2 linked regions of the Catenulispora sp. GP43 genome follow. The protein of the gene in region 1 interacts with the protein of each later gene in a pairwise test. Links are inferred from orthologs where the notes say so. Each region holds a gene or a part of one and is shown on either strand. Other genes may lie near its edges. The genes, in order: paaC and ABH926_RS32955.

Evidence for each region.
Region 2: the proteins of paaC (region 1) and ABH926_RS32955 interact in binary tests that used the Escherichia coli proteins (3 or more experiments, as listed by UniProt). The link is inferred for Catenulispora sp. GP43 from one-to-one orthologs.

What each region holds. Positions count from the first base shown.
Region 1 is NZ_JBGCCT010000009.1:215,922-219,230, forward strand. What follows is about bases 7-3,006. They hold paaC (1,2-phenylacetyl-CoA epoxidase subunit PaaC), read right to left. Parts: upstream 1,900-3,006; coding sequence 1,114-1,899; downstream 7-1,113. Other genes in these bases: ABH926_RS20340 (2Fe-2S iron-sulfur cluster-binding protein), read right to left, coding at 7-500; paaD (1,2-phenylacetyl-CoA epoxidase subunit PaaD), read right to left, coding at 541-1,065; paaB (1,2-phenylacetyl-CoA epoxidase subunit PaaB), read right to left, coding at 1,896-2,180; paaA (1,2-phenylacetyl-CoA epoxidase subunit PaaA), read right to left, coding at 2,177-3,006. Also shown: more of ABH926_RS20340, read right to left, coding at 1-6; more of paaA, read right to left, coding at 3,007-3,160. UniProt on the Escherichia coli protein: Component of 1,2-phenylacetyl-CoA epoxidase multicomponent enzyme system which catalyzes the reduction of phenylacetyl-CoA (PA-CoA) to form 1,2-epoxyphenylacetyl-CoA. The subunit C may be essential for structural integrity of the alpha subunit.
Region 2 is NZ_JBGCCT010000019.1:137,879-141,186, reverse strand. What follows is about bases 229-3,227. They hold ABH926_RS32955 (response regulator), read left to right. Parts: upstream 229-1,369; coding sequence 1,370-2,086; downstream 2,087-3,227. Other genes in these bases: ABH926_RS32945 (FdhF/YdeP family oxidoreductase), read right to left, coding at 3,116-3,227; ABH926_RS32950 (RNA polymerase-binding protein RbpA), read left to right, coding at 2,557-2,892; ABH926_RS32960 (ATP-binding protein), read left to right, coding at 229-1,373. Also shown: more of ABH926_RS32960, read left to right, coding at 1-228; more of ABH926_RS32945, read right to left, coding at 3,228-3,308. UniProt on the Escherichia coli protein: Member of the two-component regulatory system DpiA/DpiB, which is essential for expression of citrate-specific fermentation genes and genes involved in plasmid inheritance.

The sequences.
Region 1 (3,309 bases):
AGCACCATCAGCCGTTCGGCGTAGCGGTCCTTGAGGTCGGCCAGCTCTTCCAGGAACATGACGGAGGCGGCGGTCCGATTGCCGTAGATCAGCGTGAAGCGATCCCCGCGGGCCAACGCGACCTCGGCCATGGCCAGGACCGGCGTCACCCCGCTCCCGGCGACGATGCCGACGTGCTCGGGCCCCTCCTGCAGGACGAACCGCCCGGCCGGCACCAGCACGTCGACGAGGTCCCCGACGCCCAGCTTGCGCGCCGCGACCTCCCCGAACCCGCCCGGCCCGAGCTCCTTGACCGCGATGCTCAGCCGCGCCTCGCCCTCGCCGTACGGCGCGGCGCACAGCGAATAGGCCCGCCGGGCCTCGACCCCGTCGAGCTCCAGCCGCACCGTCACATGCTGCCCCGGCGCGAAGCGGTACGCCTCCCGCTCCCCGGACGGCACGCCGAACACGACACGCACGGCGTCATCAGTGAGCCGGTCCAACCCGACGACAGGAAGCATGGTCACAGCACTCTCACAAGGGACTCGAGAAGGGACTCGATCAAAGGGACTTCATCGCCCCGAAGGGCTCCCCGCACGCCCGGCAGGCGCGCAGGGACTGACACGGCGTGCTGCCGAACGCGCTGAGCTCGCGCGTCTCGGTGCTGCCGCAGCGGGGGCAGCTCCGCACCGCGGGCGCCCGGCCGATGGTCACCGCGACCGGACCGGTGTGCCGGGCCTGACCGGTCGGCGGGGCGATGCCGTGCTCGGCGAGCTTGCGGCGGCCGTCCGCGCTGATCCAGTCGGTGGTCCAGGGGGGCGACATGACCGTGCGGGTACGCACTTCGGCATCCGGCACGCGGGCCCCGACGGCCGCGCGCACGTCCGCGGCGATGGCCTCGGTCGCGGGACAGCCGACGAAGGTCGGGGTGAGGCTGACTTCGACGGCACCGTCGTCGGCCAGCGCCACGCCCCGGACGATGCCCAGGTCGCCGAGGGTCACCACCGGCAGCTCCGGGTCCGGGACCGCGGACGCGGCGGCTTCCAGCTCCGCCAGGTCGAGCGCCACGTGCTCCTCGACCGCCATCGTCACCACCTCCGCCTCGCTCCTGTCGCCGTCTGCTGCTCTGTGCTGCTACCAGCTCGCCCCGGGATACTGCCGGTGCAGCGCCTGCATCTCTCCCAGCAGCAACCCGAACCCCTCGCTGTGCCGCCCCTCGCGCCCGCCGCGCGGCTGCCAGCCGTCGGCCGGCATCGCCAGCGTCGCGGCCTCGACCACGCCGGCCACCGCCGCCTCCCAGGCGGGCCGCAGCGTCCGCGGGTCCACCGCGACACCGCTCTCCGCCAGGGCCGCCACCACCGGGTCCGGCGCGAACAGCTCCGCCGTGTACGGCCACAGCAGCTCCAGCGCCGCCTGCATGCGGCGGTGGCTCTCCTCGGTGCCGTCCCCGAGGCGCAGCGTCCACTGCACCGCGTGGTCCCGGTGGTACGCGACCTCCTTCACCGCCTTCGCGGCGAGCGCGGCCAGCTCCGGGTCCGTGGAGTCGCACAGCGCCGTGTACAGCTCGCTCTGGTACGTCGCGAAGTACAGCTGCCGTGCGATCGTCACTGCGAAGTCCCCGTTGGGCTGCTCCACCAGCAGCACGTTGCGGAACTCCCGCTCCGTGCGCAGGAACGCCAGGTCGTCCTCGGAGCGTCCGGCACCCTCCAGCGAACCGGCGTACGTCAGCAGCGTTCGCGCCTGGCCCAGCAGGTCCAGGGCGAGGTTCGCCAGCGCGACGTCCTCCTCCAGCTCCGGCGAGTGCGAGCACCACTCCGACAGCCGGTGCGACAGGATCAGCGCGTCGTCGCCCAACTGGAGCGCGTACTGCGCGACCAGCGGAGTGGATTCCGCAGTAGTGGATCCCGTAGTGGCGGTCACAGGTTCTTCACACCTTCCGGGATCCGGTAGAACGTCGGATGCCGGTACACCTTGTCCGCGGCCGGGTCGAAGAACGGCTCCTTCTCATCCGGGGAGGACGCGGAGACCGCGGCGGCCGGGACGACCCAGATGGAGACGCCTTCGCCGCGCCGCGTATAGAGATCCCGCGCATTGCGCAGCGCCATCTCCGCGTCCGAGGCGTGCACGCTCCCGACGTGCTGATGCGACAGCCCACGCCGCCCGCGGATGAAGACCTCCCACAGAGGCAGACCGCTACTCATGCCGCCGCCACATCCCTCTCGCCGTCACTGTGCTTGGCCGCGTATGCCAACGCCGCCTGCCGTACCCATTCGCCGTCCTCGTGCGCCTGCACCCGCGTCGCGACGCGCTGCCGGTTGCACGGTCCGTTGCCGGCGAGGATCTCCTGGAACTCCGTCCAGTCGATCACGCCGAAGTCGTGGTGCCCGCGCTCCTCGTTCCACCGCAGGTCCGGGTCCGGGATGGTCAGGCCCAGGGCCTCGGCCTGCGGGACGCTGATGTCGACGAAGCGCTGGCGCAGCTCGTCGTTGGAGTGCCGCTTGATGCGCCAGGCCATGGACTGCGCGGAGTGCGAGGACTCGGCGTCCGGCGGGCCGAACATCATCAGCGACGGCCACCACCAGCGGTCCAGCGCGTCCTGGGCCATCGCGTGCTGCTCGGGCGTGCCGTGCGCGAGGTCGTACAGGAGTTCGAAGCCCTGGCGCTGGTGGAAGGACTCCTCCTTGCAGATGCGCACCATGGCCCGCGCGTAGGGGCCGTAGGAGCAGCGCTGGAGCGGGATCTGGTTGATGATCGCCGCGCCGTCCACCAGCCAGCCGATGGCGCCGATGTCGGCCCAGGTCAGGGTGGGGTAGTTGAAGATCGAGGAGTACTTCTGGCGGCCGTTGTGCAGCGCGTCGAGCAGGTCGGCGCGGTCCACGCCGAGGGTCTCGGCGGCCGCGTAGAGGTAGAGGCCGTGCCCGGCCTCGTCCTGCACCTTCGCCAGCAGGATCGCCTTGCGCCGCAGCGAGGGGGCCCGGGTGATCCAGTTGCCCTCCGGCTGCATCCCGATGATCTCGGAGTGCGCGTGCTGCGCGATCTGGCGCACGAGCGTCTTGCGGTACGCCTCGGGCATCCAGTCCCGCGGCTCGATCCGCTCATCGGCGGCGATCAGCCCGTCGAAGCGCTCCTGCAGCTCCGGGGCGGCTGCCGCCGCTTCCCGCGTCCTGGCCTCGGCCGTCACGGCACCCACCTCTCAACCGACCGAACGTTCGGTTTCCATCGTCCCGCCGAGGTGGGGGCGGTGTCAACAGGCGAGACGGACCGACGGCCGCGCCCGAGCCCGCCATCTGGTACATCAGAGTTCTGTGATATCGGCGATTCGGATGGGAG
Region 2 (3,308 bases), on another replicon or contig:
ACGTCGTCATCGTCGACAAGTCCGGGATCCGGCACACCCACCCGGACGTCGGCCTGAGAGGCAAGCCGATCGACGAGCCGCTGGTCACCCGGCCCAACGTGCGCATCGACCACGGGGCCGTGGGCACCTCGGTGAACGGCCGGGTGCCGCTGTACGGGCCGCTGGGCGACCAGGTCGGCGAGGTCTCGGTGGGCCGCAGGGTGGCCTCGGTGACCGCGATCTTCGTCGGCCAGCTCCCGGTGTACGCGGCCTGGTTCGGCGCCGCGCTCGGTGTCGGCGCCCTGGCCTCCTACGCCCTGGCCCACCGCCTGAAGCGCCGCACCTTCGGCCTGGAGCTCGACGAGATCGCCAAGCTGCTCCAGGAGCGTGAGGCGGTGCTGCACGGCATCCGCGAGGGCATGATCGCCTTCGACCGGGCCGGCCGGGTCACCATGGTCAACGACGAGGCGCGGCGGCTGCTGGGCCTGCCGATGTTCGGCGGCATCGGCGGCCACCTGGAGGACGTGGTCCCGGCCGGCCGGCTGCAGGACCTGCTCTCCGGCGAGATCGAGGGCAAGGACCAGGTGGTGCTCACCGACGAGTACTGCCTGACCGTGAACCGGATGCCGGTGCGGCTGGCCGGCAAGCCGCACGGCGCGGTGGTGACGCTGCGGGACCGCACCGAGCTGTCCGGGCTGCTGCGCGAGCTGGACAGCGTCACCAGCCTCACCGACGCGCTGCGGGCCCAGCAGCACGAGTTCTCCAACCGCATGCACACCGTCGCCGGCCTGCTGGAGCTCGGCGAGTCCGACGAGGCGCTGCAGTACCTGACCGACCTGTCCGGCGCCGAGTCGGCCTTCGCCGAGTCGGTGCGCTCACGGATCGCGCCGACGGTGCTGGTCGGGCTGATCCTGGCCAAGGCCGCGGTCGCCGGCGAGCGCGGGGTCGATCTGGAGCTGGCCGAGGACACCTGGCTCGGCGACACCCCGGACAAGGTGCAGGCGCTGACCACGGTGCTGGGCAACCTGATCGACAACGCCTTCGACGCGGTGTCCGGGCCCGGAGTGGATCCGGGCAAGCCCGGCCGGGTCCTGGTCTCGATCGTCGAGGACGACGACGGCGTCACGGTCCGGGTCGCCGACAACGGCCCCGGCATCCCGGCCGGTGCCGCCGAGCACGTCTTCACCGACGGCTTCACCACCAAGCCGGCTACGGGATCGATGCGAAGAGGTCTCGGTTTGGCCCTGGTCCACCGTCTGGTGCAGCGGCTCGGCGGTAGCATCGCGGCGACCGAGGGGCCCGGCGCGGTGTTCACCGTGCGGCTGCCCAAGGCCGCCGGGGACCGGGACGCCGACCCGCTGCTGAGCGCCGGAGGAGGCACGAGATCACGATGAGCGCCGCCGCCACCGTCCTGGTCGTCGACGACGACTACCGGGTCGCCAAAATCCACGCCGCCTACGTCGAGCGCACCCCGGGCTTCACGGTCTGCGGCCAGGCGCACTCCGCGGCCCAGGCCCTGGACCTGGTCGCCGCCCTGCGCCCCGATCTGGTCCTGATGGACGTCTACCTGCCCGACGGCGACGGCCTGGCCGTGATCCGCAAGCTGCTGGAGGCGCCGGAGTCGGCGGCGTCCGGCCCGCACCCGGACTTCGTGGTGATCACCGCGGCCCGCGACGTGAACACCGTCCGCACCGCGATGCAGCTCGGCGCGGTGCACTACCTGGTGAAGCCGTTCGGCTACCCGGCGATGGCCGAGAAGCTGACCTCCTACCTGGACCTGCGCCGCCGGATGCGGAGCATGGACGACGCCGACGCGGACGCCGACCAGGCGGACGTGGACGAGCTGTTCGGCCTGCTGCGCGGCCAGCCGGCGCTGCCGGCCCTGCCGGCCAAGGGGCACTCGGCGCCGACGCTGGAGCTGGTGCGCACCGCGGTGCGGGCCGCCGGCGGGGACGTCTCGGCCTCGGAGGTGGCCGAGCGGGTCGGGATCTCGCGGCCGACGGCGCAGCGGTATCTCAGCTATCTGACACGGCACGGGGTGGTGCGGCTGCAGCTGCGGTACGGGGCCACGGGGCGGCCGGAGCACCGGTACTCCGCGCTGGGGTGAGGGCAGGCGCGGAGACAGGCCGGTCGGGCCGCGTCGGTCTCGCTCGGGGCCGGCCGGGCTCGGCTTAGGTCCGGTGCCGGATGGGCTGAATGCCGCACAGCGCGAAGTCAGCGAGCCCCAGGGCGTCTATAACGATTCGGCTGCCCGCGGCACCGGCCACCGCTCGCACACAGTGGCCGCATATGCGTCAGGCGTGGCCGCAATCCCTTGCCCGCCTTCGGATTCCGCATCGCCGACGACGCCGCCCGCACCCGCCCCCACCACGGCCGGCAGTCGCGCTTCGATAACGAAACCCTGACTTCCGCCCCTATTTGTCCGTTTATCGCAGCGCCAAGGCGGCGATTTCCGGCTGGTCCTGCTGAATCGTGCATCAGCACATGCCTACACTGTCTGCACCGCATCTCCACAGGCGCTCGGGCACCTGCGGGGGCAGCGGGGCGTGTAGATCGGAACCCAAGGGAGACCAGACAGTGGCAAGTGGAAACGCGATCCGAGGCAGCCGCGTCGGTGCGGGACCGATGGGGGAGGCCGAGCGCGGCGATGCCGCGCCTCGGGTGTTCGTCTCTTTCTGGTGCGTGAACAAGCACGAGACCAAGCCCTCCTTCGCCAGCGACGCGCAGATCCCCGACACCTGGGACTGCCCCCGCTGCGGCTTCCCCGCCGGCCCGGACAAGGACAACCCCCCGGCGCGCTCACGCACCGAGCCCTACAAGACCCACCTGGCCTACGTCCGCGAGCGCCGCTCCGCCGAGGACGGCGACCAGATCCTGGCCGAGGCGCTGGCCAAGCTGCGCGGCCAGATCTGAGGACCGCCGCTTCGCGGACCCGTGCGAACCCCCGCGACACCGCTCGGCCGGGCCCCACTCGGCTGTCGGGCGGTCACCGCGGGCGGTGACGCCGGGCCCGCGACCGCCCTGAGGCGGTAGAGCGGTAGAGCGGTCGCGCGGTGCGCGGTAGAGGTACCCGGCGCCCGGAAGGGCGTCTTCGCCCCGCCTCCCCGACAGGGAGACGGGGCTTCAGTCATACCGGCTACGGCCGCGCCGCCTCCAACCGCACCACGATCGCCTTCGACGTCGGCGTATTGCTCACCTCAGCCGTCGAATCCAACGGCACCAACACATTCGTCTCCGGGAAGTACGCCGCCGCGCACCCCCGCGCCGTGTCATAGGCCACCACGCGGAACCCCGGCGCGCGCCGCTCGGAGCCGTCGGTCCACTCCGAC